3 regions of the Erwinia persicina genome follow, and region 3 is predicted to be linked to each of the others. Evidence: predicted binding sites of a transcription regulator. Region 3 holds the regulator's gene; each other region holds the start of a gene.
The links. The regulator PurR, encoded in region 3, represses purine synthesis genes. The targets are predictions, from matches to a motif close to CANGCAAACGTTTGCNTG.
Positions count from the first base shown of each region.

Region 1: a site for PurR is predicted at 3,689-3,706, ahead of K6L24_RS14055 (amino acid aminotransferase). Genes of this name have one in related genera too.
Region 2: a site for PurR is predicted at 5,745-5,762, ahead of purL (phosphoribosylformylglycinamidine synthase). Genes of this name have one in related genera too.

Region 1 covers NZ_CP082141.1:3,056,675-3,066,777, forward strand. The annotation lists gene pncB (nicotinate phosphoribosyltransferase) at 1-615, shown strand, start outside; gene asnS (asparagine--tRNA ligase) at 782-2,182, shown strand; gene ompC (porin OmpC) at 2,483-3,583, shown strand; gene K6L24_RS14055 (amino acid aminotransferase) at 3,772-4,962, shown strand; gene K6L24_RS14060 (MBL fold metallo-hydrolase) at 5,014-5,643, opposite strand; gene mepK (peptidoglycan L,D-endopeptidase MepK) at 5,685-6,233, opposite strand; gene ldtD (L,D-transpeptidase) at 6,422-8,272, opposite strand; gene mukB (chromosome partition protein MukB) at 8,445-10,103, opposite strand, start outside.
Region 2 covers NZ_CP082141.1:1,138,267-1,148,369, forward strand. The annotation lists gene K6L24_RS05190 (MurR/RpiR family transcriptional regulator) at 1-439, opposite strand, end outside; gene murQ (N-acetylmuramic acid 6-phosphate etherase) at 623-1,525, shown strand; gene K6L24_RS05200 (PTS transporter subunit EIIC) at 1,546-2,910, shown strand; gene yfhb (phosphatidylglycerophosphatase C) at 2,914-3,552, shown strand; gene tadA (tRNA adenosine(34) deaminase TadA) at 3,601-4,080, shown strand; gene mltF (membrane-bound lytic murein transglycosylase MltF) at 4,123-5,580, opposite strand; gene purL (phosphoribosylformylglycinamidine synthase) at 5,851-9,735, shown strand.
Region 3 covers NZ_CP082141.1:2,628,705-2,638,807, reverse strand. The annotation lists gene K6L24_RS11940 (riboflavin synthase) at 1-453, shown strand, start outside; gene cfa (cyclopropane fatty acyl phospholipid synthase) at 499-1,647, opposite strand; gene punC (purine nucleoside transporter PunC) at 1,977-3,170, opposite strand; gene punR (DNA-binding transcriptional activator PunR) at 3,285-4,202, shown strand; gene purR (HTH-type transcriptional repressor PurR) at 4,213-5,238, opposite strand; gene cydH (cytochrome bd-I oxidase subunit CydH) at 5,534-5,623, shown strand; gene K6L24_RS11910 (C40 family peptidase) at 5,662-6,534, opposite strand; gene K6L24_RS11905 (Grx4 family monothiol glutaredoxin) at 6,920-7,258, shown strand; gene rnt (ribonuclease T) at 7,329-7,991, opposite strand; gene gloA (lactoylglutathione lyase) at 8,093-8,500, opposite strand; gene nemA (alkene reductase) at 8,587-9,687, opposite strand; gene K6L24_RS11885 (TetR/AcrR family transcriptional regulator) at 9,731-10,103, opposite strand, start outside.

The DNA.
Region 1 (10,103 bases), 430 kb from region 3:
TGGCTGGTTGGGTCCAGTAACTATGAAATGGCGCGCCAGCAGCAGATTATGCCAGTGGGTACCCAGGCGCATGAATGGTTCCAGGCGCACCAGCAAATCAGTCCGGTGCTGGCCAACAGTCAGCGTGCTGCGCTGCAATCCTGGCTGGAGGAGTATCCCGATCAGTTAGGTATTGCCCTGACAGACTGCATCACTATGGATGCCTTCCTGCGTGATTTCGGTCTGGAATTTGCCAGCGCCTACCAGGGATTGCGCCATGATTCTGGCGACCCGCTGGAGTGGGGTGAGAAAGCGATTGCCCATTATCATCAGCTGGGCATCGACCCGTTGACGAAAACGCTGGTCTTTTCTGATAATCTTGATCTGGAAAAGGCGGTGGGACTTTATCGCCACTTCGGTCAGCGGATTAATGTTATTTTCGGCATTGGTACACGCCTGACCTGTGATATCCCTCAGGTTAAGCCGCTTAATATTGTCATTAAGCTGGTGGAGTGCAACGGCAAGCCCGTTGCTAAACTGTCCGACAGCCCGGGAAAAACTATCTGCCAGGATAAAGCCTTTGTGCGTGCCCTGCGTAAAGCGTTTGACCTGCCGCTGGTGAAGAAAGCCAGCTAGTCCTGTTACGGGGGCCCTCCCATACCGGCCCCCCGATCCCCTCCCCCCTAAAGAAATCTGCTTCTGCTGCCGGAATTCGCTTGTTTATCATCGCCTGGCAAGTAACATAGCAAGACCCTAAATTTGGGGTATTCAATTCAGATTAATTAATAGCGAGAGAATTATTATGAGCGTTGTGCCAGTAGCGGATGTACTGCACGGCCGGGTCGCGGTTGACAGTGAAGTCACCGTACGTGGTTGGGTGCGTACACGAAGAGATTCAAAAGCCGGTATTTCCTTTATCGCCGTTTATGACGGCTCCTGCTTTAATCCCGTTCAGGCTGTCGTGAATAATTCTCTGAATAATTATCAGGATGAAGTTTTACGTCTGACCACCGGCTGTTCCGTCGCCATCACCGGTAAAGTCGTTGAATCTCCGGGCGAAGGTCAGAGCTTTGAAATTCAGGCTACCCACGTGGACGTGGTGGGCTGGGTGGACGATCCCGATACCTATCCGATGGCGGCTAAACGCCACAGCATTGAATACCTGCGTGAGGTCGCTCACCTGCGCCCACGTACTAACCTGATTGGTGCCGTCGCCCGTGTGCGTCACACCCTGGCGCAGGCTCTGCACCGTTTCTTTGATGAGCAGGGTTTCTTCTGGGTTTCCACTCCGCTGATCACTGCATCCGATACGGAGGGTGCCGGTGAAATGTTCCGCGTTTCGACGCTGGATTTAGAAAACCTGCCGCGCACGCCGGAAGGCAAAGTCAATTATGATGAAGACTTCTTCGGTAAAGAAGCGTTCCTGACCGTATCCGGCCAGTTAAACGGTGAAACCTACGCCAGCGCCATTTCCAAGATCTACACGTTTGGCCCGACCTTCCGTGCGGAAAACTCCCACACCAGTCGCCATCTGGCAGAGTTCTGGATGCTGGAGCCTGAGATTGCCTTTGCCGATCTGGAAGACAATGCCGCGCTGGCCGAAGCCATGCTGAAATATGTTTTCAAAGCTGTGCTGGAAGAGCGCGCTGATGACATGGCTTTCTTTGCCGAGCGTGTTGACAAAGACGCAATTTCACGCCTGGAGCGTTTTGTCACTACAGACTTTGCCCAGGTGGACTACACCGAAGCCGTTGAGATCCTGCTGGCCTCGGGACAGACCTTTGAAAACGCCGTGTCATGGGGCATCGACCTCTCTTCTGAACACGAGCGTTACCTGGCAGAGAAACACTTTAAAGCACCAGTGGTGGTGAAAAACTATCCGAAAGAGATTAAAGCTTTCTACATGCGCCTGAACGACGATGGCAAAACTGTGGCCGCCATGGACGTGCTGGCCCCGGGCATTGGTGAAATCATCGGGGGTTCTCAGCGTGAAGAACGTCTGGATGTGCTCGATGCCCGACTGGCCGAGATGGGTCTGAATAAAGAAGATTACTGGTGGTATCGCGATCTGCGTCGTTACGGCACTGTGCCTCATTCAGGTTTCGGTTTAGGTTTCGAACGATTAATCGCCTATGTCACTGGCGTACAAAATGTAAGGGATGTTATCGCCTTCCCACGCACTCCACGCAACGCGACGTTCTGATTTCTGCATTAAATATAAGAAATTCATATATATACTAAGGTCAGCCTCGCTGGCCTTTTTTTATTTTTGTAAATTTAGAGATGACTCACAAAGTTCCGTGATTTTTACATTTTGTAATACATATTTTCCTCTTGTTACTAGAATAAGAGATTAGTAGCATTTTCGGGCTAGATTAACCAGGCTACGAATGGAAAGATGCGTGCAGACACAGGAAGACACCAAACTCTCATCAGAGTTCTGTAAAGAATTATTGACGGCAGTGGCAGGTGTCCAAATAACTCCAATGAGGGTAATAACAAAATGATGAAGCGCAACATTCTTGCAGTAGTGATCCCAGCACTGTTGGCTGCTGGTGCCGCTAACGCAGCAGAAATCTATAACAAAGATGGCAACAAACTGGACCTGTACGGTAAAGTTGATGCGCGTCACAACTTCTCTGACAATAGCAACGAAGACGGTGACCAGACTTATGTTCGTTTTGGTTTCAAAGGTGAAACCCAGATCAACGATCAGCTGACCGGTTACGGCCAGTGGGAATATAACGTACAGGCTAACACTGCAGAATCTCAGGGTACCGACGGTTCTAAAACCCGTCTGGGCTTTGCTGGTCTGAAATTCGGTGACGCGGGTTCATTCGACTACGGTCGTAACTACGGCGTGATCTATGACGCAATGTCTTACACCGACCAGCTGCCAATCTTCGGTGATGACACCATGTACACCAACAACGACAACTTCATGGTTGGTCGTGCAAATGGTGTTGCTACTTACCGTAACAGCAACTTCTTCGGTCTGGTTGATGGCCTGAGCTTCGCTGTACAGTACCAGGGCAAAAACGAAAGCAATGACCGTCGTATTATTGACGAGAATGGCGACGGCTGGGGCAGTTCTGTAGCTTATAACACCGGCATGGGTATCAGTGCTGTAGGTGCTTACGCGTCTTCAGACCGTACTAACCGCCAGGTTGCTGACGGCAACGGCGATAAAGCTGACCAGTACGCATTGGGTCTGAAATATGACGCAAACAACGTTTACCTGGCGGCGTTCTACGGTGAAGCACGTAACACCAGCAGCTATGGTAACAATCAGACTGCCAACAAAACTCAGAACTTTGAAGTTGTTGCTCAGTACCAGTTCGACTTCGGTCTGCGTCCATCCATCGCTTACCTGCAGTCTAAAGGTAAGGACCTGAACGGTGTGACCGGTAACGGTTCTACCTTTGCTGGCGGTGACGCTGACCTGGTTAAATACATTGAAGTTGGTACTTACTACTACTTCAACAAAAACATGTCTACCTACGTTGACTACAAAATCAACCTGCTGGATGACACAGACTACACCCGCGCTGGTGCTATTAACACCGACGACGTTGTTGGTGTTGGCCTGCAGTACCAGTTCTAATTGCCCTTTAATCGCGGCTCAGGTCGCGATTAACCGTGCACTCAACGGAGCTTCGGCTCCGTTTTTGTTTTTCTCTCCTCCCTTCCCCCTTTCTGCTGTTTTTTTGACGCAAACGGTTGGTAATTTACCCTTACTGGCGTTAACCTGAGTCCTCACTTCGCTTTAATTTAAGCTAACGGACTTCGACTATGTTTGAACGTATTGCAGCTGCACCCGCCGACCCTATTCTTGGTTTAGCCGATCTGTTCCGCGCTGATGACCGCCCAAATAAGATCAACCTCGGCATTGGCGTGTATAAAGATGAAACCGGCAAAACGCCGGTACTGACCAGCGTTAAAAAAGCTGAACAGTATCTGCTGGAAAACGAAACCACTAAAAACTATCTGAGCATTGATGGTATTGCTGACTTTGGTCGCTGCACCCAGGAACTGCTGTTCGGTGCCGATAGCGCACTGATTTCCGGTCATCGTGCGCGCACCGCCCAAACCCCTGGCGGTACTGGTGCACTGCGCATTGCCGCCGACTTTATTGCCACCCAGACCAGCGCAAAACGTATCTGGGTGAGCAATCCGAGCTGGCCAAACCATAAAAACGTATTTGCCGCTGCCGGTCTGGAAGTGTGTGAATATGATTACTATGATGCTGCCCAGCACACACTGGACTTTAACGGGCTGGTAAACAGCCTGAGCGCAGCGCAGGCTGGTGATATCGTGCTGTTCCACGGCTGCTGCCACAATCCGACCGGCATCGACCCAACGGCAGCCCAGTGGGCCCAGCTGGCTGAGCTGTCGCTGACTAAAGGCTGGCTGCCGCTGTTTGACTTTGCCTATCAGGGCTTCGCTCGTGGTCTGGAAGAAGACGCTGAAGGCCTGCGCTCATTCGCCGCCAGCCATCAGGAACTGATCGTTTGCAGCTCTTACTCGAAAAACTTCGGTCTGTATAACGAGCGCGTCGGTGCCTTTACCCTCGTTGCCGCTGATGCCACCGTGGTCGACACGGCGTTCAGCCAGGTCAAGGCCACCATCCGTGCTAACTATTCCAACCCACCTGCACACGGTGCTGCCGTCGTGGCCACGATCCTTGACAACAGCGCCCTGCGTGCCCTGTGGGAACAGGAGCTGACCAGCATGCGTGAACGCATTCAGCGTATGCGTCAGCTGTTTGTTAATACCCTGCAGGAAAAAGGCGCAAAAGGCGACTTCAGCTTTATCATTAATCAGAACGGGATGTTTTCCTTCAGCGGCCTGACGAAAGATCAGGTTGTGCGTCTGCGTGAGGAATTTGGCGTGTACGCGGTGAATTCCGGACGTGTCAACGTGGCAGGCATGACGCCGGATAATATGTCTCAGCTGTGCGAGGCGATTGTCGCGGTACTGTGATTCGGTGAGCTGAGGGTGACCACCCGGTGGGTGGTCACCCTTTTTTATTCGCTATTGCAGGAAGGGATTGCTGATGCGCTCACGTCCCAGCGTGGACTTCGGACCGTGCCCCGGAATAAAGGTCACGTCATCGCCCAGGGGCAGCAGCTTAGTCTTAATAGAGGCGATCAGGTCACTGTGACTGCCCTGCGGGAAGTCAGAACGACCAACACCGCCGCTGAAGATCACGTCACCCGAGACCAGCAGGCGGCCGGTACGGTCAAAGAAAACGATATGTCCCGGCGTATGCCCGGGACACAGCAGAACCTCAAGTTCCGTCTCTCCTACCCGGACAGTTTCGCCTTCCTCAAGCCAGCGGTCTGGTTCCAGCGGCGGACATTCGGCAAAACCAAACATCTGACTTTGCATCGGCAATCCGTCCAGCCAGAACTTATCAGCCTTATGAGGCCCGATCACCGGAACAGCATAATGTGCGGCCAGTTCAGCGGCAGCCCCGACGTGATCGAGGTGCCCGTGCGTCAGCAGGATGCGGGTCAACGTCACATCCAGCGCTGCAACCTGCTGCTTAATATTTTCAGGATCGCCGCCGGGATCCACCAGCGCGGCCTCACGCGTTTGCGTACACCAGATCACCGAGCAGTTCTGTGCGAACGCGGTGACCGGGATAATATGATAATCCATGCTACTCCGTTACCGGCCACCACAGGGTGCCGGGATGTCGTTTACCAGTGCCGGACTGGCCCGGTATCAATATGCACAAAGTTACTACTCGGATAGTATCCTACACCACCCGCCCGCAGCGAAAGTGCGGCTTTGCGAACATTGCTTAACGAGATCCCTTCAATATGGAAATCCATTGCCTGGCCCAGCGTGTGGTAGCTGTGCTTGGCGACCCCCCGGGTATGAGAGCGCAGGGAATTGTTGGTGCCGAGGGAGCGGTAGCCTGAGATAAGCTGTACTGGTTTACGACTGTCCAGCAGCGTTTGCAGGCGGAACAGCTGGTCGAAGAGATGGGGATCAATACTTTTACTTTTATTCGCGCGGTAATCACGGAAAAAATGATTCAGTCTGGCTAATTCATCCTTGTCATAGCTTTTACCGTTAAAAAATTCCGTTTTAAGGTTTTCACCGGTATTGAGGTTGTTGAGCGTCAATACACGCGGCCGGGACGTCGATAGCGAGGCGAAAGCCTGCCCCGGGAGGAGTGCTACACCGAGTGCGGCGCCACCTAACGTCAGCCACTTACGGCGATGAGAGTCAATTTTATGCATGGATCAGTATTACCTGGCTTAATGATTCGGAGCAGTGCAAATATGTGCACCGTTCGGAACCTTACCGGGCGAAAAAACCTACGTCAACCTGCGAAAAGAAAAACCGGCGCAGAGTGTGATGTTATCGCCTCTGCACCGGTTTTATACCCCACCAGCAACCCTGGCGGGAATATCTGATTAATCAATCATTAGAGCAATAACTGACCAGCTGACAACAGCGCCGGGGCGCCGGATCGGGCGGTATTGTCATAATTGTAAATATCTGTACGAAATTGCGGCAAGCCATCATCGGCGACCCAGGCCGTCAGATAATAGAGGTTCACCGGAACGCGCTGGCGGATGGAGACAAAGCGGGTATCCCCCTCTTTCAGCGTGCTGGAAATACGCGAATTATCCCAGCCAACGTTCTGTAACAGCAGGCTGGCCAGATCTGAAGCGCGGTTGACCCGGACGCAGCCTGAACTCAATGCGCGAATATCTTTCTGGAACAGGCCGTGATTTGGCGTGTCGTGCAGATAAATCGCATCCGAACTTGGCATATTGAATTTGTAGCGGCCGAGTGAATTAGTCGGCCCCGGAGCCTGGCGGATGCGATAAGGGAACGAGGCAGCAGACACCATGCTCCAGTCGATCATTGACGGGTCAATAACCTCCGCATCGTTCGTCCAGCCGGAAAGCAGCGTATAACCGTGTTTATACAGGTACATCGGGTCCTGTTTCACTTTTGGCACAATGTCCTTGCGCACCAGCGTTGTCGGCACATTCCACGGTGGGTTAAGCACCACGTTATTCAGGGCGCTGCGCATCAGAGGCGTTTTACGGTCAGGACGGCCAACAATCACCCGTGAAGAAAGGATCTCATTGCCGTTAACGTAGTAGGCCAGAGAGTAATTAGGAATATTGACCATAATACCGTTATGCATATCATCCGGCAGCAGACGTAACCGCTGTATGTTCAGCGCCAGTAATGAAGCCCGGCGCTGGGGCGAGACGTTAAGCCATTCACGCGTACGCGTACCAATGGCGCCGTCTGCTTCCAGCCCCTGCCAGGTCTGAAAACGTTTAAGGGCTTCGACCAGGTCCGGGGTATAAATATTATCGCTGTTCACCGGTATCACGACACCATCAACGTTACCCACGTTTTGCGGGGTAGCCGGTGGCAGGTTATCAGTCGGTACTGCCGACGGACTGACCACAACGCTGCTGTCCGTTGTGGGGCGCGCTGTCGCATCAGGCTGGGCATTGTCATCATCATGCACCAGCGGGGCGTCAACCGGCCCCACCACTTCTTCCGCCGGTGTCGATGGCTCGCTGGCCGGGGACATCATCCCGGTACGCTGCAGGATGTCACGCAGCGCGGGCACATCGTTGCTGACCTGGCCGGGACGCAGGGTTTGTTTATCGGTCAACTGCGGCCACGGCCGGTTTTCGGCCAGCAGGGTTTTCAGGGCCTGATGCATGCGCGCATACTGTGGATGCTGAGGTGCCAGCGACAGAACAAATCCATTCAGATTCCCCTGCGCCAGCGCATTTTGCCACTGGTTGATCACCGCCACTGACGGTGTTTCCATTTTATAAGGCACATTGCTGTAGAGCCAGGTTTCCCCTTTGCTGGGAACACTGGAAGTAAATTGCAGATAGCCCAGCATGGCATCAGACAACACCACGTCACGAGCCAGTCCGGTGATAGCGGGGTCGGTCAGCTGTTTGACCCACTGAATAAACTGTGGCTGAACGCCGGAGATAGCGACTTCGGCTAACTGCTGCTGAAACTGCTGTACGGCCTGACCATCCTGCCACATCGGCTGCATACTCCGGCTGGCATACAGAGGAGCAAGACTTTTCAAATAGAACGGCGCGTTTCCGTGCGGATAGAGCGCGGCAATCTGCGATGCACTTTGCACCACGCTAACGTGATGACTCACCGGCGCAGAGACCGGCGGTATCCCCGCAAGCGATGGCGACATGCTGACCATCCAGCAAAACAGAGTACAACCCAGCGCAACAGCCCGGGTGGAAAACGATTTCTGCAGCAACATCCTTGCTCCCTGTTAGTCTGCTGAACGGGAAGCCAGCAGTAATTAGTCATTGTTATAAGTATAGAAACAGAAAACGGCATTTGCCTCATACGTGCAAATGCCGTTATCCAGAGTAATCTGGACGCAGAAATATTACCACTGCGTCACATTATTTTTTACAGTATGAGGCGTGCTATGCCTCAGCCTCTGCATCTTTAGCGGTCAGTGTCGGTTCCGCCGTGAAGCCGCGGAGGCCGACCACGTGAACATGCTCGGTATTATTGAACACTTTACGGACCAGTTTATAAGTAGTGCCTTTCTCCGGGCTGATGTTCTCAGGTGCGGCGATAATCAGCTGCATCTCAAGGCGATCGCACAGTTCAAACAGGGTAGCGATGGATTTCGCATCCAGACGAGCAGCCTCATCAAGGAACAACAGGCGGCACGGAGAGATATCCTTACCGCGCAGGCGCCGTGATTCCTCTTCCCAGCTCTGCACCACCATCACCAGAATTGACATGCCGGTACCGATGGCCTCTCCCGTCGACAGCGCACCGCTTTCTGCACGAAGCCAGCCGTCCGATCCGCGGTTCACTTCCACTTCCATCTCAAGATAGTTGCGGTAGTCGAGCAGCTCTTCCCCGATAGTCTGTGGCGTGCGCTGTCCCATATCGATCTGCGGATTCAGGCGCTGATAGAGTTTCGCCAGCGCTTCAGAGAAGGTCAGACGGTTGCTCTTGAACAGATCCTGATGCTGCTCATGCTGCTCGGAAAGTACGTCCAGCAGCGTGGAGTGCGCTTCACGCACGTTGACGTTGAGCCGGACGCTCTTCACCTGCCCGAAGCTGACCGCCTGTAATCCCTGGTTCAACTGACGAATACGGTTCTGCTCACGCTGAATAGTTTTGCGAATAATGTTCGATACGCTGCGTGAACTGATGGCCAGCATCTGCTCACGAGCCGTCAGCTCTTCGGTCAGACGGTTCAGTTCAATTTCCATCTGTTCGATGGCTTCAACCGGATCGTCAGTGCGAATGATATCCTGGCGAATACGCTCGCGCAGGTGCTGATAGACCGCAATAAAGAACTGGATTTTGCGCTCAGGGCGTTTCGGATCTTCAGACAGGCGCAGCACATCGCGCAAGTGTTCGTTATCCGCCACGGCCAGACGCAGTGCTCCCAGCGCCTTATCCGACATGGAACGCAGCTCATCGCCCCCCAGATAGGCCAGTTCGCGGCGGTGCAGACGGCGCTCAACGCCGTTATCTTTCACCAGCCGCAGGACGGCCACCCAGCCGGCTTTGGCACTGACCACCTGTTCGCGACCAGCCTGATACTCCCGTTCCAGACGGCGCAGTTTTTTCTGCAGCGCATCCATCTCAGCTTCACAGAAGGTCAGCTGTTTTTCCAGCTGATTGCGACGCATACGGTTATTGCTCAGCGCGCTGTAGAGTTCATCACGGCGTTGCTTTGCCCGCTCTTCGGCAGAAGCATCCGCCTGCACACCGATATCCAGCATCTCCTGCTGCAACTCTTTCAGCATATCGCGTTTGGCATCGTAGGAGCTTTTCAGCGAGGCCAGCACCTGTGAGTACTGGGTTAACTGAGCCTGATGCTGACGTAATTTTTCCCTTGCACGGGTACGTTCACCTTCCGCCTGCTCCAGACGCTGGCGCAATTTTTCATTGAGGTCGCTGGTGCCGTTCAGCATCCCGGCTGAATCGACATAGCCAAAGTGCGCACGACGCTGCACGACCTCGGTCAGGGCAAAGGCCTGCTGACGGGCATCGCGCTGCTGCTGCTGCGCCTGCTGGTAATCCAGCTTCAACTGGTCGTGCTGTTCCGGGTCACT
Region 2 (10,103 bases), 1.5 Mb from region 3:
AATCTTTGGCAACCAGGCCGGAAGCGCCGATACCTACCAGCACGATACGTCTGGCCTGCTTCAACAGGCGCAATGTTTCCAGGAGCATCTCTTCACTGTTAATATCCAGTGTGGCGCGAATCGCGGAACACTTCTCTGTAAACAGCTTTTCTCCAACTACTTTCAGCGCATCATCACTCAGAATATGATTATGAACGGTGATCGCATCCTTCTCCGTAAGTGATTCACTCAGTGCCAGCTTCAGTGCCGGAAATCCTTTGTAGCCCAGTTTCTGGGCGAATTTTACTACGCTGGACTGACTGACCCCTGACTCATCCGCCAGTTTCTGTGAACTCAGATGACGGGCGCGGTCCGGCTGCGACAGCAGGTAGTCAGCAAGCCGACGTTCATTCAGAGCCAGGCTGGGATAAAGCTGACGGATACGCAGCAGTGAACTCATCATTTTTCCTCTTACGAATCAGGCTCATCATATTGAATTATCTGTAATGATAACATTCAGTGTCCTAAGTCTAACGTGCCATTTTAAGGTTTCCATGATTAAAAAGGGTAAAATGGGTTACGGCAAAGAATAAAATATTCGTATATATTTATCTTAAGATGAATTAAAAATTCAAAAAAGAGGATGTTCATGGATCTTGGTTCACTGGTATCAGAGATGCGTAATCCGGAGACGCTCGACCTGGATAATTTGTCAACGTTAGAGATGTTGTCGAGATTTAATCAGCAGGATGCCACCGTGGCGGAAGCCGTCCGTCTGACGCTGCCGCAGGTGGCGGAGGCCGTTGATGCCGCCGCCGCCGCACTCTCTTCCGGCGGCCGGTTGATCTATATGGGGGCCGGCACCAGCGGACGGCTGGGCGTGCTGGATGCGTCCGAATGCCCGCCAACCTTTGGCGTACCGCACGGCATGATTGTCGGGCTGATTGCCGGCGGCCCGGGTGCCTTACTGAAAGCAGTAGAAGGCGCTGAGGACGATGAACAGCTGGGGATCGCGGATTTACAGGCGCTGAACCTGACGCCTAACGATATGGTGGTGGGGATAGCCGCCTCCGGGCGCACGCCATACGTGACGGGTGCGCTGCGCTTTGCCCGCCAGCAGGGCTGTCGTACGGCGGCAATCTCCTGCAACCCCGACTCCCCCATCGCCCGTGAAGCGCTGATTGCCATCTCGCCCGTGGTTGGCCCGGAGGCGCTGACCGGATCAACGCGCCTGAAATCGGGAACGGCCCAGAAGCTGGTGCTGAATATGCTCTCTACGGGGGCCATGGTTAAAATCGGTAAGGTCTACCAAAACCTGATGGTGGACATGCAGGCGACTAATATCAAACTGGTTGATCGCGCGCGGCGCATGGTGTGTGAAGCTACGGGCTGCGATGCGCAGCTGGCTGAGAACGCCTTACAGCAAGCGCAGTACGAAGTGAAAACCGCGATTCTAATGATTCTCGCCGATCTTCCGGCTGACCAGGCAAAACAGCGACTGATTGCCTGTAACGGCTTTTTGCGTGCGGCACTCGCCAGCGACTAATGGCATAAAAAGGATCCTCCATGGAAAAATCTCTCCAGCTGGCACAGGCGTTATTGCAGGGTATTGGCGGCGCGGCCAATGTTATTCGACTGGAAAACTGCATGACGCGCGTACGCGTCGAGGTCCGTGACGAAAGCCTGCTGGTGCCGGACGAGTTGCGCCGGCTGGATGGGATGAAAGGCTACGTTAAGCAGGGCAGTCAACATCAGTTTATTGTGGGGCCGGGGGCGGCAGCCAAAGTGACCGATGCGATGCGCACCCTGATTTCAGCGCCCGGGTCGGCTGACGCAGCGGCGATGGTCAGACAGAATAAGGCCCAGGCGAAAGCGCAGTATCGCGCTCCTTTCAGCGATGCGTTGCGCCAGCTGGCGAATGTCTTTATTCCACTGATCCCGGCTTTTATCGCCTCCGGTTTGATCACCGGGCTGATTAATATTGTTAAACGCCCGGATATCGTGGGTAACCTCGCCACTGAGTATCCCAATCTTATCGGGCTGGCGGCGATTGTTGGCAGTGCGGTTTTCGCCATCATGAACATTCTGGTCGGGGTGAATACGGCCAAAGTCTTCGGCGGGTCGACCGCGCTGGGTGGCGTTATGGCGGGCATCCTTTCCAGTCCGGCGCTGGCGCAGATCACCCTGTTTGGCGAACCGCTCCAGCCAGGACGCGGCGGGGTGATTGCCGTCTTGCTGGTGGTGGTCATGATGTGCTGGATTGAAAAACGTCTGCGACAGCGGCTGCCAGAGTCTCTGGAGCTGATCCTTAACCCGCTTCTGACTACACTTATTACAGCATCACTGGCGATTGTGCTGTTACAGCCGCTGGGCGGTATGATTTCAGACGCCATTGCTCATGGGGCCACGCTGGCCATCGATCGCGGCGGAATGCTGGCAGGAGCAGTACTGGCGGGAACCTTTTTACCGCTGGTTCTCACCGGCCTGCACCAGGGCATGGTGCCGATCCACGTCGAGCTGGTGCAGGCGCACGGCTATAACGCGCTGCTGCCCATTCTGGCGATGGCCGGGGTAGGGCAGGTCGGCGCGTCGCTGGCGGTATTAATGAAAACGCGGAATGCCAGGCTGAAAAAGCTGGTTAAAGGGGCACTGCCGGTGGGGATCCTCGGCGTGGGCGAACCGCTTATCTTTGGTGTTACGCTTCCGCTCGGACGCCCTTTTATCGCTGCCTGCCTGGGGGGGGCAGTTGGCGGCGCGGTAATCAGTTATGCTAAGGTCGCTACCCTCATTACATTCGGGCTTTCCGGCCTGCCGCTGGCGATGACCATCGTGGCTGGCAAAGTGCTGATGTATCTGGCGGGTTGGCTGACAGCCGTCATTTGCGGTTTTCTGTTTGCATGGTTTATGGGGTTCAATGACCCTGAGGAGTAAGGTTTGACAACCAGTCGGGAACGACGCGTGGTATTTTTTGACCTTGATGGCACCCTGCATCAGCAGGATATGTTCGGCACGTATATGCGCTGGCTGCTCTGGCGTCAGCCCCTGAACCTGCTGCTGGTCGTGCCGCTGCTGCCAGTGATTGGTCTCGGCCTGTTGGTTAAAGGGCGTGCCGCACGCTGGCCGATGAGCCTGTTGCTGTGGTCAATTACTTTTGGCCACAGTGAGGCACGCCTGACGGAGCGTGAGCAGCAATTTTCTCACTGGTTCCGTCAGCGAGTGACGGCGTTTCCCGTGGTGCAGCAGCGGCTGACGGACTACCTCACCAGTGAGGATGCCGACGTCTGGCTGATCACCGGGTCGCCACAGCCGCTGGTGGAGCAGGTCTACTTTGATTCGGCTTTTCTGCCGCGGGTTAAACTGATCGCCAGCCAGATGGGGCGAGCCTGGGGAGGACGGGTGCTGGCGATGCGCTGCCTGGGCCATGAAAAAGTTGCGCAGCTGGAAGAGCAGATTGGTACCCCGTTACAGCTTTACAGCGGTTACAGCGACAGTAAGCAGGACAATCCGCTACTCTATTTTTGCCAGCATCGCTTCCGGGTTACCCCGGTGGGAGAGCTACAGCAACTGGAATAACCGACAATTAAAGATATAATGTCGCGCTTTTTTTTGCCGGAGATGCGGGTGACTGAGAATAATGATGAATTCTGGATGCGCCATGCGCTGACACTGGCCAGGCGTGCCTGGGACGAGGGAGAAGTCCCCGTGGGCGCTGTGCTGGTGTATCAGGGGCGGGTAATTGGTGAAGGCTGGAACCGTCCAATCGGTCACCACGATCCGACGGCACACGCCGAGATGATGGCGATCCGGCAGGGGGGAAAGGTGATTGAGAACTATCGCCTGCTGGACACCACGCTGTACGTCACTCTGGAACCCTGTGTGATGTGTGCAGGGGCAATGATTCACGGGCGCGTAGGGCGGTTAGTGTATGGCGCGCGCGATGCAAAAACCGGAGCGGCAGGTTCACTGCTTGACGTGCTGGGGCACCCGGGAATGAACCATCATGTACAGACGGAACAGGGTGTCCTGGCGGAAGAGTGCGCTGCGCTGTTGAGCGATTTTTTCCGCCAGCGTCGTGCTGAAAAGAAAGCCCAGCGCCTGTAGGAGGGATTTTCTGTTGCGGTCTGCCCGTCAGGCTGCGTCGGTTTAGTTTAACGCGATTTTCGCTTCTACTGTCGGGTAACCGCTGCCCAGTTCGGCCTCCATAGCCGCCTGCTGTGCCAGCTTTCTCTCCTGATCCTGCAGATAGCCGACCAGACTCAACTGATATTTGCGGATATTTTCCACGTAGGCATAAGCTTCATGGCCGCGGGCGTAGCCGTAGGTGGTCTGGCTGTAGTAGCGTTTCTGACTCAGCATCGGCAGGCGCACTTTCACATCGGCCCAGCTATCCGGATCCCCTTTCTGCTTTTCCGTCAGCTTGCGTGCATCAAGCATATGGGCGTACCCCATGTTATAGGCCGCCAGCGCAAACCAGATACGTTCATCTTCCGGCACGGTGGACGGCACTTTCTCCATCATGCGCACCAGATACTCACTGCCGCCGCGAATACTCTGCTCCGGATCGGTACGGTCACTGACGTTCAGGCTGTCAGCGGTGTTACGCGTCAGCATCATCAGGCCGCGTACCCCGGTCGGTGAGGTGGCCTGCGGGTTCCAGTGTGATTCCTGGTAGGAGATGGCCGCCAGCAGACGCCAGTCAATAATCTGGGCGTACTTCTCGAACAGCGGCTGAATGTCCGGGAGCGTGCCGTCGATGGCGCGCAGGAAGGTCCGCGTGTCGACATAGTCAAACGTGCCGACGTGACCCAGATACTTCTCATCCAGTCGGGCCATCGCGCCTTCTTCGCCCATCTGATTAAAGAAGTCGAGCAGGGCCGCATTCATGCTGTCGTCCTGCTCATGCTGCACGTACCAGGTCACCGGCTCTTCATCAGTGATGTCAAAGGCCACCGCCAGCTGCGGATGGATCCGCTGCATCAGGGCAATGGTGACCGAATCCCCTACCGTATAGTCGAGTTTGCCATCCGCTACCGCCTCCAGCAGGCCCTGGGGGGTCTGATCGGTGGAGATCGCCCAGTCGAGGTCGGGATACTGATGCGCTTTCACATTGCGCAGCGTTGACAGATAAGCTGACCCGGATGCCGCCGTCAGGCGACCTTTCAGATCGCCGAGGTTTTTGGGGCGAGGAGCGCCAATGCGGTACACCAGCTGTTGGGAAACGGAATAATAGGACGGGCCCGCACGAAAACGCGCCAGCCGTTCATTATTATAAATTAAGCCGGCCGCCAGCAGATCGGCCTTATCATCTTCCAGGTCATCAAACAGATCGCCCAGGTTAGGGCGAACGGTAACTTCGAGCTTCACGCCTAAATAACGGGCGAAGCGCTTCGCCAGCTCGTAGTCCATACCCGCTGGTGATTTATTAACCGTGTAGTAAGTCAGCGGAGAATTAATCGTGCTGACACGAAGCACTCCCCGCGATTTTATCTGTGCAATCCGGTCGGTGGAGCCCCCGTACCACGGGATAGACGGCCACAGCGCAAGCGCCAGAAGTACCGTGATCAGCCCGACCAGCAGATAATTAAATTTAAGGCGTTTCAAATAGTTATCTCTCGATGGTTCTCAGGTATCTGTCTTCTATGGCAGTATTTGTGATCTATAATTGGCCCTGAGCGTGGGGCATTCTGCGCAACTCCGCGCGGCTCCGCAACTGAATTCCATCCGATTTGTGTGTTTTTCAGGCAATTCCTTATCGCGATAAATTCTGCGCAAACGGTTTCGTAACCGGTGCGGATTCACTATAATACCGCCCGTTTTCCCCTGTTGCGCCCAATGAAGCGTCGCCCGGCGCTTCGAGACGAGAGATCTTTAATGATGGAAATTCTGCGTGGTTCGCCCGCTCTGTCGGCATTTCGTATTAACAAACTGCTGGCCCGCTTTCAGGATGCTCACCTGCCGGTGAGTGACATTTACGCTGAGTACGTCCATTTCGCTGATGTCAGCACGCCGCTGAGTGCGGATGAAAAATCCCGTTTGCAGCGCCTGCTGAAATACGGCCCCTCTCTCGCTGAACATACCCCGGAAGGTCGTCTGCTGCTGGTGACGCCTCGTCCCGGTACCATTTCGCCCTGGTCTTCCAAAGCGACGGATATCGCCCATAACTGCGACCTGCCGCAGGTGCTGCGTCTGGAGCGCGGTCTGGCTTTCTATGTCAAGGCGCCACAGTTAACGGAAGCACAGTGGGGAGCGCTGGCGGCCCTGCTGCACGACCGCATGATGGAAACCGTGTTTACGGATCTGAATCAGGCCGACGCGCTGTTCGTTCAGCATCAGCCTGCGCCGGTACAGAGTGTAGACGTGCTGGGTGAAGGGCGTAACGCGCTGGTTCAGGCCAACATTAAACTGGGGCTGGCGCTGGCCGATGATGAAATCGACTACCTGCAGGCGGCGTTTGAACAACTGGGGCGCAACCCGAACGATATCGAACTGTACATGTTTGCTCAGGCCAACTCTGAGCACTGCCGCCATAAAATCTTCAACGCCGACTGGGTGATTGACGGGCAGGTTCAGCCGAAGTCGCTGTTCAAAATGATTAAAAATACCTTTGAGAAGACCCCCGATCACGTGCTGTCAGCGTACAAAGACAACGCCGCCGTGATGGAAGGTTCTCAGGTCGGGCGCTTCTACGCTGACGCACAGGGCCATTACGACTTCCATCAGGAAGAGGCTCATATCCTGATGAAGGTGGAAACCCATAATCACCCGACAGCGATCTCGCCATGGCCGGGTGCCGCGACCGGTTCCGGTGGCGAAATCCGCGATGAGGGGGCGACCGGGCGCGGCGCAAAACCTAAAGCCGGTCTGGTCGGGTTTTCCGTATCAAACCTGCGTATCCCTGGCTTTGAACAGCCGTGGGAAGAAGATTTCGGCAAACCCGATCGCATTGTTACCGCGCTGGATATCATGACCGAAGGCCCTCTGGGCGGCGCGGCGTTTAATAACGAATTTGGTCGTCCTGCTCTGAATGGCTACTTCCGTACCTACGAGGAGCGCGTCAACAGCCATAATGGCGAAGAGTTGCGCGGCTACCACAAGCCGATCATGCTGGCGGGCGGTATCGGTAATATCCGTGCCGATCACGTACAGAAAGGTGAAATCACCGTCGGTGCCAAACTGATCGTGCTGGGTGGCCCGGCGATGAATATTGGCCTGGGCGGCGGGGCCGCCTCCTCAATGGCGTCGGGCCAGTCGGATGCAGACCTCGACTTTGCTTCAGTGCAGCGTGACAACCCTGAGATGGAACGGCGCTGTCAGGAAGTGATCGATCGCTGCTGGCAGTTGGGTGAAGCGAACCCGATCCTGTTTATCCATGACGTGGGAGCAGGCGGTCTTTCTAACGCCATGCCGGAGCTGGTCAGTGATGGCGAACGTGGCGGACGCTTCAATCTGCGTGACATTCTGAACGATGAACCCGGCATGAGCCCGCTGGAAGTGTGGTGTAACGAGTCCCAGGAGCGCTATGTTCTGGCCGTCTCCCCGGACAGCCTGGCGCTGTTTGATGCCCTGTGCCAGCGTGAGCGTGCGCCTTACGCGGTGATTGGTGAGGCTACCGAAGAGATGCACCTGTCCCTGTCGGACAGCCATTTCGGCAATACTCCCATTGATATGCCGCTGGACGTGCTGCTGGGCAAGACCCCGAAAATGACCCGCGACGTTGCCACGCTGCAAGTGAAAGGCGAGCCGCTGATACGTGACGGGATCACCGTGGCGGATGCGGTAAACCGTGTCCTGCACCTGCCGACCGTGGCAGAGAAGACCTTCCTGATCACCATCGGTGACCGTTCGGTCACCGGCATGGTGGCCCGGGATCAGATGGTCGGGCCATGGCAGATCCCAGTGGCCAACTGTGCAGTGACCACCGCCAGCCTTGACAGCTACTACGGTGAAGCCATGGCGCTGGGCGAACGTGCTCCGGTGGCGCTGCTCGACTTTGCCGCCTCCGGTCGCCTGGCCGTAGGGGAAGCGCTGACCAATATCGCGGCGACGGCCATCGGCCCGCTGACGCGCATCAAACTGTCGGCAAACTGGATGGCTGCTGCCGGTCACCCGGGCGAAGATGCCGGGCTGTATGAAGCAGTGAAAGCCGTTGGTGAAGAGCTGTGTCCGGCGCTGGGGATCACCATCCCGGTCGGCAAAGACTCTATGTCGATGAAAACCCGCTGGCAGCAGGGAAGCGAACAGCGTGAGATGACTTCTCCGCTGTCGCTGGTGATTACCGCCTTTGCCCGCGTGGAAGACGTACGGAAAACCGTGACCCCGCAGCTGCAGACGGGTGACAATGTCCTGATGCTGATTGACCTGGGTAAAGGCGTGAATGCGTTGGGGGCAACGGCGCTGTCGCAGGTCTACCGTCAACTGGGCGACAAGCCTGCCGACGTGCGTGACGTGCAGCAACTGGCGGGCTTCTATAACGCTATCCAGGCGCTGGTGGCGGATGGCAGGCTGCTGGCCTACCACGATCGCTCTGACGGCGGCCTGCTGGTGACGCTGGCAGAGATGGCCTTTACCGGCCACTGCGGCGTAGAGGTTGACATTGCGGCGCTGGGCAGCGACAGCCTGGCGGCCCTGTTTAATGAAGAACTGGGCGCGGTTATCCAGATCGCGGCCGCCGATCGTGAGGCGGTGCAACAGGTGTTTGCCGATCATGGCCTGAGCGACTGTGTTCATCTGCTGGGCCGGGCCGTGGAAGGCGATCGCTTTGTGGTCACTTCAGGCGATGCTGCCGTCTACAGTGAAAGCCGCACCACGCTGCGTACCTGGTGGGCAGAAACCACCTGGCAGATGCAGCGCCTGCGCGATAACCCGGCCTGTGCCGACCAGGAACATGACGCGAAGAAAGATGACCGCGATCCGGGCCTGAACGTGGCGCTGACCTTTAAGCCACAGGAGGATATCGCAGCGCCGTTCATCGCGACCGGCGCACGTCCGAAAGTGGCGGTGCTGCGTGAACAGGGCGTTAACTCACACGTTGAGATGGCGGCGGCCTTCCACCGAGCCGGTTTTGACGCCGTTGACGTGCACATGAGCGATCTGCTGGCAGGCCGTCGCGGCCTGGCTGACGTCCAGGCGCTGGTGGCCTGTGGCGGCTTCTCCTACGGTGACGTGCTTGGGGCAGGCGAAGGCTGGGCGAAGTCGATTCTGTTTAACACCCGCGTGCGCGACGAATTCGAAACCTTCTTCCACCGTCCGCAGACCCTGGCGCTTGGCGTCTGTAACGGCTGCCAGATGATGTCAAACCTGCGCGAGCTGATCCCGGGCAGCGAAGAGTGGCCGCGCTTTGTGCGTAACCAGTCCGAGCGTTTTGAAGCCCGCTTCAGCCTGGTGGAAGTGGCGGCCAGCCCGTCGCTGCTGTTGGAAGGCATGGCCGGTTCACGGATGCCGATTGCGGTATCGCACGGTGAAGGTTTCGTGGAGGTGCGCAGCGAGGCGCATCTGGCCCAGCTGGAAAGCAAAGGTCTGGTGGCGCTGCGCTTCGTCGACAACTTTGGCAAGGTGACGCAGCAGTATCCGGCGAACCCGAACGGCTCGCCGAACGGCATTACTGCTGTGACGAACGAAAGCGGCCGGGTGACCATTATGATGCCGCACCCGGAGCGCGTTTTCCGCACGGTCAGCAACTCCTGGCATCCGGCAGAGTGGGGCGAGGACAGCCCGTGGATGCGTATCTTCCGCAATGCGCGTAAACAATTGGGCTAAATCCCTGCCTGAGTGAATCGCAGTACATCCTCACCGGCCTCTCAGGAGGCCGGTTTTTTTGCTTTCACGGCGGTCAGACGGACAGTGTTGCCATTTCACTACAAAGCCGCCCTAAGTCTGTCTCCAAAAGGAGACGTTTAACTCACTGATTTTTAATACTTGTTTTTTCCTGCTATCGGGATGTAGTCATTTGGCGACAGTTTTGCAGACCTGATGGTCAAAAATGGGCGATGTCACTGGCAGGTGATTATTAATAATCAACTATTTCAGTAAGTTAAAAATTTATTTCCAATGTGGCACAGTTATTGCTATATTATCGTCAGTGGCTCATTCACCTGGTTATGACAGCCCTGCGCAAGCGGTCAAGT
Region 3 (10,103 bases):
AATCTGGGCGATCTTCAGGTGGGGGATACGGTGAATGTCGAGCGTGCAGCGAAATTCAGCGATGAGATCGGTGGGCACCTGATGTCAGGTCATATCATGACGACCGCCGAAATCAGTAAAATACTGACGTCTGAAAACAACCGTGAGATCTGGTTTAAGCCGCTGGATGCCAGCCAGATGAAATACATTCTGCATAAAGGGTTTATCGGCATTGATGGCATCAGCCTGACGGTCGGTGAAGTGACGCGGACAAAATTCTGTGTGCACCTGATCCCTGAAACACTGATGCGTACCACCCTGGGTAGCAAGCGACTTGGACATCGTGTCAATATTGAAATCGATCCGCACACCCAGGCGATTGTGGAAACCGTGGAGCGGGTGCTGGCACAGCGTGAGGCTTCATTACTGGCGGCCGCCGCCAGCGAGCTGCGGGATGAGAATCAACAGGATTAGCAAAGTAACAGGGCGACAAACGTCGCCCTGTCTTCACAGGCCGGTTTAACGAGCTACCCGTAATCCGCCCTGTTTACCGTGGGTAAAGACCACCTGCCAGAGCTGAATATCACGGGCGCGAAACGCACCGGCGCAGGCATTCAGATAGTAAGTAAACATACGTTTAAAACGTTCGCCATATTTATCTGACAGTTCTGGCCACGCATCCAGAAAACGCTGATACCACTGCATCAGCGTCAGATCATAATCAGCGCCAATATTGTGCCAGTCTTCCATCACAAAAAACGGTTCACTTGCATCCGCAATATGGCGAACCGAAGGCAGACAACCGTTGGGGAAAATATATTTATCAATCCACGGGTCAACATTATTGTCCGTTTTATTCGCCCCGATGGTATGCAGCAGGAAAATACCGTCAGGTTTAAGATTGCGGTTGACGACATCAAAATAGGTGGCGTAATTCTTTGGACCGACGTGCTCAAACATGCCGACCGAGACAATACGATCAAACTGCTGGTTGAGATCGCGATAATCCTGCAGTTGAATCGTCACATCCAGACCTTCGCAGCGCGCCTGAGCCAGTTTTTGCTGTTCGGCTGAAATGGTCACCCCGACCACGCTGACGTTAAAGTGACGGGCAGCATACTCCGCCAGCCCGCCCCAGCCGCAGCCGATATCCAGCAGCAACATACCCGGTTCAAGTTGAAGCTTTTCGCAGATCATCTGCAGCTTCGCCTGCTGGGCTTCTTCCAGCGTGCTGGCCTGCTTCCAGTAGCCGCAGGAGTACTGCATATAGGGGTCGAGCATGCGGGTAAACAGATCGTTACCCAAATCGTAATGCTCTTTACCGACAATCCACGCGCGTTTGCGTGATTGCAGATTCGTCAGGCGGGCAGCAGCGACGCGAAGGGTGTCGCGAAAATGGTGGGGGAGTTGTTGATCGAGTTTTGCGGACAAAACGCGCTGGAAGAAAATATCCAGCCGGTCACATTCCCACCAGCCGTCCATGTAGCTCTCACCTAACCCCAGCGAACCTTCCTGCAAGACGCGTTTAAAAAAGTCGGGGGTAGCGATACGGATATCCCATGAGCGGGTTCCGTTAATTTCGATATCTGCCTTACTCAACATTTCCTGGACGATGCGATACCACTGATTATCTTCCAGGTTCACTTCTTCTATGCACGATGAACTCATAGCTTCCCCATCACCCTGTGTGATTGAAACCTGAAAAAAAGAATCCTCTTTCCTGCAGGTTTGTGAGAGCACGTGTGGCTAATGCCACAGTCTGATATCCGACGTTAAAAGAGGCTTGATTTGAAATTAGCAGAGGTCGTAAAAATGTCACGCGGAAGAACACGTTGACGACCCTGTCAGTATCCAACAGCAGGCGATGACCAGAGGTCATCGCCTGCTTCGAAAATGTTGTGTATTTGTTGTTTTATAATGCGCCGTAAATTATAGGCGCAGGCCGGGGAATATTCAACGCATTATTGTTAGGGTGCTAACTAAATGTTATCTGAGGTTTAGTGGGGTTCTTCCGCCGTCTGCCAGGCCTGTTTTTGCTCTGCGCTTCGCTGGACAAGATAACCTGCGATGGCCAGGAAAATCGTGCCTGCCATGACCAGCGTGGTGGTATACAGAGCGGACCCAATCCACGTCGATACAATCAGGCTGGCCAGGAAGCAGAGACCCAACTGGAGCATGTTTTGCAGTGCTGCCGCTTTACCTGTTGCATGAGGGAAAGGCAGCAGGGCACTGGACACCACAATAGGATAGATAGCGCCATTCGCCATTGCCATTCCGCAGAAGGGCAGCAGCAGGGCAAACAGCGAAGGCTCAGGCTGTAACGCCACCAGATAAATAGCCGCAATGCTCAGGCTGTAAAACGCCAGCAGCCAGGGCAGTAACTGACGTCCGGCAAAGCGATTAAGCAGAGCGCGGCAGCTGAAACCTCCAATCAAAAACGCCACCGTTTGAGGCACGTAGCTCAGACCGATATCACCGGGGGAGAGGCCTAATTTACCCAGAATAAAGGGCGACCCGGTGAGCCAGGCAAAGAAGCTGGCGGAGCAGGCGGCATAAATCGCCACATTCCCGCTGTAAAGGGGGGATTTCAGCAGGGTGAAAAAGCCCGGAGCGGGCGTTTTCACCATCTCTTTTTCAACGCGTGAAGGCGATGGCAGGCGGAGCGTCGGGATCAGCAGCATAACGCTTATCACCAGCAACGCGACGAAAATAGCGCGCCAGGAAAAGTGCTGTAACAGCCAGGCGCCCAGCAAAGGGGCCAGCGCGGGAGACAGTGCCACCAGCGGCATAATGGTGGCAAAAACGCGATTGGCCTGCGCACCGCTGTAGCGGTCCACGACCAGCGCCTGCCAGCTGACGGCCGCCGCACACACGCCGACAGCCTGCACAAAACGCATAGCCAGCAGCCAGGGCGCTGATTCCACCCAGAGCATGGCGGCGCAACCAACGGCAAACAGGCTGAGCCCCATGACCAGCACGGGCTTACGACCGATGCGGTCAGAGAGCGGCCCCCAGACCAGCTGCGCACAGGCAAAACCGGCAAGGAAGATACTCAGGCTGGCGCTGATGGCGCCCGCTTCAGTGCCCAGATCCTGTTGCATCACGCCAAAAGCGGGGAGGTACATATCCGTGGCAAGAAAACCCAACATACTCAGTATGGCCAGATAAAACATAAATCCTTTGGAACGCATGATTTTTTAACTCTTATTAGACAATTTTTTTACGTGCGCAGTGTAATCCCGTGCCTGATGAGCTGTGAAACGCTATTATTCGTCTCTTGCAGTGAAATAATTTGAAGGCAACTTATGTGGTCTGAATATTCTCTTGAAGTGGTTGACGCCGTCGCCAGAACGGGCAGCTTTACCGCCGCTGCAGCAGAGCTTCATCGCGTGCCATCTGCGGTCAGTTATACCGTTCGACAACTCGAAGAGTGGCTGGCCGTCAGTCTGTTCGAACGCCGGCATCGCGATGTGGTATTGACCGAAGCGGGTCGCGTATTCAGTGAAGAGGGGCGGGCTGTTATCAAAAAAATGCTTGCCACTCGCACCCGCTGTCAGCAGGTGGCAAACGGCTGGCGCGGGCAGATTAACATTGCGGTGGACCGCATTGTACGCCCGGCGCGCACGCGGCAGCTGGTGGTGGATTTCTACCGCCATTTTCCGGACATGGAGTTGCATATCATGCCGGAGGTGTTTAACGGCGTCTGGGATGCGCTGGCTGACGGTCGCGTGGACGTGGCAATAGGCGCAACTCAGGCCATTCCCGTTCGGGGGCGTTTTGCCTTTCGCGATATGGGCAGTCTGAACTGGCGCTGCGTAGTACAGTCCCGGCATCCGCTGCATCGTTACGAGGGCGCGCTGAGTGAAGCCCTGATCCGCGAGTGGCCCTCGCTGGTGCTGGAGGATACCTCGCGGGCACTACCGAAGCGGACAACCTGGACGCTGGACAATCAGCGGCGGCTGGTGGTGCCGGACTGGGAAAGTGCGTTCGACTGCCTGCGTGCCGGACTGTGCGTCGGGATGGTGCCGGGGCACTTCGCCCAGCCCTGGCTGCAACAGCAGGTGCTGGGTGAGCTGACGCTGGCCTCGCCGTTTCCCGACAGTCCCTGCTACCTCAGCTGGTCTGAACACAGCGCCTCACCGGCGCTGAACTGGCTGCTTGCCTATCTTGGCAATACCGAAACGCTGAATGCAGAATGGCTGAGTGAGCAGCCCGGGAGCTGATGCGCGGACATTAACGGCGATAGTCCCGGAAGGGGCCGTCGGCAACGGAGCGGCGTTCGATCAGTGAAGGATGCACTTCAATGGTCTGCTGCTCTTCACGTTTGCTGGTGATGCGGTCAAGCAGCATATCAAAGGCTGTTTCCCCCAGACGCTCTTTTGGCTGGTGTACGGTCGTCAGCGCCGGGGTGAAGTAACGGGCGTTGCGCACATTGTCATAACCGATCACCGAAATATCCTGCGGGACGCGCAAACCCATCTCATCTGCTGCGCAAATCGCCCCCATCGCCATAATATCCCCACCACAGAAAATCGCTGTTGGACGCTGTTTCTGTGACAGGATCTGCTGCATGGCGCGATAGCCTGATTCCGGTTCAAAGTCCCCCTGCACCAGCCATTCATCACGCAGGGTAATCCCGGCTTCAGCCAGCGCTTTCAGGAAGCCCGCATGGCGGCCGCCACCGGTATTGCGTTCCAGCTGTCCCGGGATTGCGCCGATATCACGATGGCCGCGTTCGATGAGGTAACGCCCCGCCAGATAGCCGCCTTCAAAGGCGTTATCAAGCACGGTATCGGTAAAGTCTCCGCGCGACTCGCCCCAGTCCATGACCACCATGGGAATGTTACGGTTGTCTTCCAGCATAGCAATCAGGGTGTCAGGATATTCTGAGCACATGACCAGCAGGCCGTCGACACGCTTCTGAGCCATCATCGACAGATAGGCCTGTTGCTTTTGCAGATCGTTGTGCGCGTTGCCCAGGATCAGCGTATAGCCTTTGGCAAAGCAGCGATTTTCAATCGCTTCAATGATTTCGGCAAAATAGGGGGCCTCACTGGACGTGGCCAGAAGCCCAATGGTTTTGGTGTGGTTTACCTTAAGACTGCGGGCAACGGCACTGGGCGAGTAATGTAATTCTTTAATTGCCGCCCATACCGCTTCGCGCGTCTCTTCGGCTACAAAGCGCGTTTTGTTGATGACATGGGACACCGTGGTGGTGGAGACACCGGCGCGCTTTGCCACATCCTTAATTGTTGCCATTAAAATCGTACTCCTGGGGCTATCACTAACGTACTGATAACAAATGGGTTAAACGTTTGCCTGCGCGCCGCCATTCCTGCCGACGAGAATGAACTGGGGTGCCGTCTCAAAAGGGGTAGGAAGGGGTAAAATCATCCGTAGAGTGACATGCAGCGCTGACTTGAAACGTTTCCGGGCGTGTTGCGCAACGGAAAGAAATAATTCTAACAAGGCTGCGCGCAGAAAACGAGATTTTTACGGGCAAGTATGGGAAAATCTGTTGGCTTACTAATAGCAGGGTTATTAAGGAGAACAAATGAACACTGATATGAAGATGACGGCTCTGGCGGTTGTTGGGTCACTGCTGATGATTATTGCGTTTAGCTTTACTGCTGTCATGCACTGAGTTTATCGGGAGGAGGCGTCTCCTCCCATACCGTCCCGCTAGCGAATGGTTTTAGGCGTCATCACGCGGCGTGCACCAATATAATGCTCCTGCCAGTAATCTTCACTTAATGCGCTCACCTGGATATCTTTACCGGTACGTGGCGACTGAATAAATTTGCCTCCACCCAGATAGACACCGACATGGTCAGCCGTACCGCGTCCATTGATGCGGAAGAAGACCAGATCGCCTTTTTCCAGCTCGTCACGCTTAATGGAGGCCGCATCACGCAGGTGGTACATTTCATTTGCTGTCCGGGGGATCTTAAACTTCACCAGATCTTTATAGGCGTACCAGACCAGCCCGCTACAGTCGAATCCGGTTTTCGGTGAGGTTCCCCCCCACTGATAAGGTTTACCCAGTTGGCCCATCAATTTTGTCATCGCCGTCTCGCGCGCTTTTTGATAGCGGGCGCGGTGGGCTTTACTCAGTTTGAGTGGGGCAGAAAGCTGCGCTTCGTTGCGTTGCGCCACTTTGCGCCCGGCGCGATCGCGACCATAATGCTTTTTATCGGCTTTTTTACTGGCAGCGATTTTTCGGCTTAAAGGTTTTTTCGTCACGTTAGCCGTGCGCAACGGTTTTGCCGCCACCTTGCTCTTTGCTTTTTCTTTGATTTTTTTTGCCGGAGCCAGACGAGCTGTTTTAGCGGAGGTTTTCTTAGCGGTTTCTTTTGTTTTTTTACTGACCGGTTCTTTTACTTTTTTCGTGGAGGCGGACTTGACCGGGCGGCGCTTACGGCGGTCGTCTTCACGCGCGGTGGTGCGATCGGCTTTTTGCTGATTCGCATTTATAGGGGCATGTGGCGATGCGTGCGCCATATTGAAAAATAACTGGGTGAAAGCCAGTATGAAGAGCGTGATGAGTAAACGCATCGTTCCCATTAACAGTTTGTGCGCTGCAAAAGGTCGCAACGGAGTCAGAAAAGGCATTTCTGCGGTCAGGCAGAAGGTTAGGGCAATTCTAATCTAACTTCTTAACAAAGGGTAAGGTCTTTTTTGTTTCAATAATACAGATCAAGTAAATGGCGATAAATTAAACGGTATCAGTTGCTTATCGCAGCAATGAAAACAAATCAGGCCACAACACGTACAGCAACGATGATAAGAAAATGTTATTTTGTATCCCTGTTTTGTTCTCAGGTCACATTTTTACCCTTTCGCCCTGTAAAAATGTCGTTTTCACTACCCGAACAGAATCGCTACAATAAGCAGGCTGCGCCTAGCCTACACATGAAGTATCGTATTGAGGAAGACATTTATGAGTACTGTTGAAAAAATTCAACGCCAGATCGCTGAAAACCCTATTCTGTTGTACATGAAAGGTTCTCCGAAACTGCCAAGCTGCGGTTTTTCTGCTCAGGCCGTTCAGGCACTGTCTGCCTGCGGTGAGCGCTTCGCGTTCGTTGATATTCTGCAGAACCCTGACATCCGCGCAGAGATGCCAAAATATGCTAACTGGCCAACCTTCCCACAGCTGTGGGTCGATGGTGAGCTGGTCGGTGGCTGCGATATCATCATTGAAATGTATCAGCGCGGCGAACTGCAGCAGCTCATCAAAGAGACGGCGCAGAAATATCCGTCCGATGCCGCTGAGTAAGTCAGACAGCATGACAGCATAAAAAAACCGGGCCCTGAAAGGGCCCGGTTTTTTTTATCGCTAAGGGGGGTTACCCCGCGCTGTCGTCGCCTGCCGGCTCGACGGGCAGCGGCCAGCCGCCAAGCCGTTTCCAGCGGTTCACCAGCTCACAGAACAGATCAGCGGTCTGCAGGGTGTCGTACAGAGCAGAGTGTGCCTGAGCATTATCAAACGGCATTCCCGCTGCGGTGCAGGCTTTCGCCAGAACCGTTTGCCCCAGCACCAGCCCGCTCAGGGCCGCCGTGTCAAAAGTCACGAAGGGATGGAAGGGGTTACGTTTCAGGCTGGCGCGTTCGGCAGCAGCATTGACGAAATTCAGGTCGAATGTAGCGTTGTGTGCCACCATAATGGCCCGGCTACAACCGCTCTCTTTGATGCCTTTACGCACCAGTTTGAAAATAGCGTGCAGCGCTTCATATTCACTGACCGCCCCGCGAAGCGGGTTGTCAGGGTCGATACCGTTAAATGCCAGCGCCTCAGGTTGCAGAACTGAACCGACAAAAGGCTCGACGTGAAAATGGAGTGTCTCATCCTTTTCCAGCCAGCCGTTGTCATCCATCTTTAGCGTCACCGCTGCGATTTCCAGTAACGCGTTAGTGTTGGCATCGAAACCGGCAGTTTCAACATCAATAACGACTGGATAAAAACCGCGAAAACGGCTGCTAAGGGTATTCAGGTCATTCGATTCAGACATCAGCTTCTCACTGGGGAAAAAAGGCAGCGCGCATTATGGCAAATTTTGTCGGGGGATGCAGCAGGGAGGGAAGTCGGGTGCGCAAAAGGCACCCGAAATAATTACTGGCCGATACCGTTACCGGCGTGTTTGTTTTCGATAAGCTCAATTTTGTAGCCATCGGGATCTTCAACAAACGCAATGACCGTGGTGCCGCCTTTAACCGGGCCGGCTTCACGCGTGACGTTACCGCCGTCGTTACGGATACGATCGCAGGTCGCGGCGACATCATCGACACCCAGTGCAATATGTCCGTAAGCGTCACCCAGGTCGTAGCTATCCACGCCCCAGTTGTAGGTCAGTTCAATCACTGCTCCTTCACTCTCTTCGGTATAGCCGACAAAGGCGAGGGTGTATTTATATTCAGTGTTTTCACTGGTGCGAAGCAGGCGCATGCCCAGCACTTTGGTATAAAAATCAACGGAGCGTTGCAGATCGCCAACGCGCAGCATGGTGTGAAGTAAACGCATAACATCCTCTTTTACCGGCGTCATCAGACGATGACGGAAAAATGCAGTATAGCGGCAATGCCTGCCGCTGCGTACCTTTGGGGCAATTAACCGAGGAAAGGATAGTCAGTGTAACCTTCCGCCCCACCGCCGTAGAAGCTTTCTGGCTTCGGTTCGTTCAGCGGTGCGTCTGTTTTCAGGCGGGCGACTAAATCTGGGTTAGCAATATAACTACGGCCAAACGCTACCGCATCAATCAGACCCTGCTCAATCAGGTCTTCCGCTTTTTCAGCCGTGTAGCCGCCGGCACCGACAATCACGCCCGGATACACAGCGCGGATCGCCTGACGGAATTCGTGAGTATAAGGTTTACCGCCTGCCCAGTCTGGCTCAGAAATATGCAGATAAGCCAGCTGACGTTTTGCCAGTTCAGCAATAAAGTACAGTGCCGCTTCTTCCTGATCTTCACCATTATCCAGACCGTTGAACGGCCCCAGCGGAGAGATGCGAATGCCAATACGATCCGCGCTCCAGCCATCAATGGCGGCATCAACCACTTCCAGCGCAAAGCGGGTGCGATTTTCGATGCTGCCGCCATACTGGTCATCACGCTGATTGGATGCCGGGGAAAGGAACTGATGGATCAGGTAGCCGTGAGCCGAATGAAGCTCCGCCAGATCGAAATCGGCTTCGCGGGCATTGATGACGGCCTGACGGAAGTCATTAACGATACCTGCCACTTCTTCTGTGGTCAGCGCACGCGGTGTTGATGTGGCTTCACGAATGGCCTTGCCCTCTGCATCTCGCAGAGAAGTGCGGGTTTCCGCGTTGATTGCCGAAGCGGAAACCGGGGCTTTGCCGTCAGGCTGTACGCTGTTGTGAGAAATACGGCCGGTGTGCCACAGCTGGACAGCACTGTGACCGCCTTCCTGATGAATCCCCTCGTTGATGGCTTTCCAGGCGCCGATTTGTTCAGCAGAATGAAGACCGGGTGCTCCGGCATACCCTTTTGCCTGGAAGCTGATCTGGGTGGCTTCAGTAATGATCAGCCCGGCGGTCGCGCGCTGACGATAATATTCACCCATCAGCGGGGTGGGGATATCGCCGGGTTCAATGCTACGCAAACGCGTCAGTGGTGCCATAAAGATGCGGTTAGGCACGGTAATGGCACCGGTTTTCAGCGGGGTAAACAGCGTGTTCAGTTTCATAACTTACTCCTGGTAGACCGGTCGACTAGTTAAGGTGTTTTTTTTAATCTTCACGAAGAATTCGTGTCATTTCCTGCCATGCATTCTGCAGCGGCGCATTGTCACGGCAGATTTTACTTTGCAGACTGGCTCCCAGCCACAGCATATACAGTGTCTGTGCACAGGCAGCACAATCGATCTTGCGTGACAGGGTTCCCTGCAGCTGGGCCTTATCCAGAGCATTTTTCAGTGTGGCAATCAGCGGCGCAGAACCGGCATGAAGTGCACTCCGCATCGCTTCAGACAGATCGCAGACTTCAGCAGATAACTTGACCGACAGACAGCCGGCAAAGTGACTCTCCTGGCAGTGAGAAAGCGACTGGGAATAATAGTCCAGCACGCGCTGACGGGAGTTACCCTGATGGTCGTCAAGATAC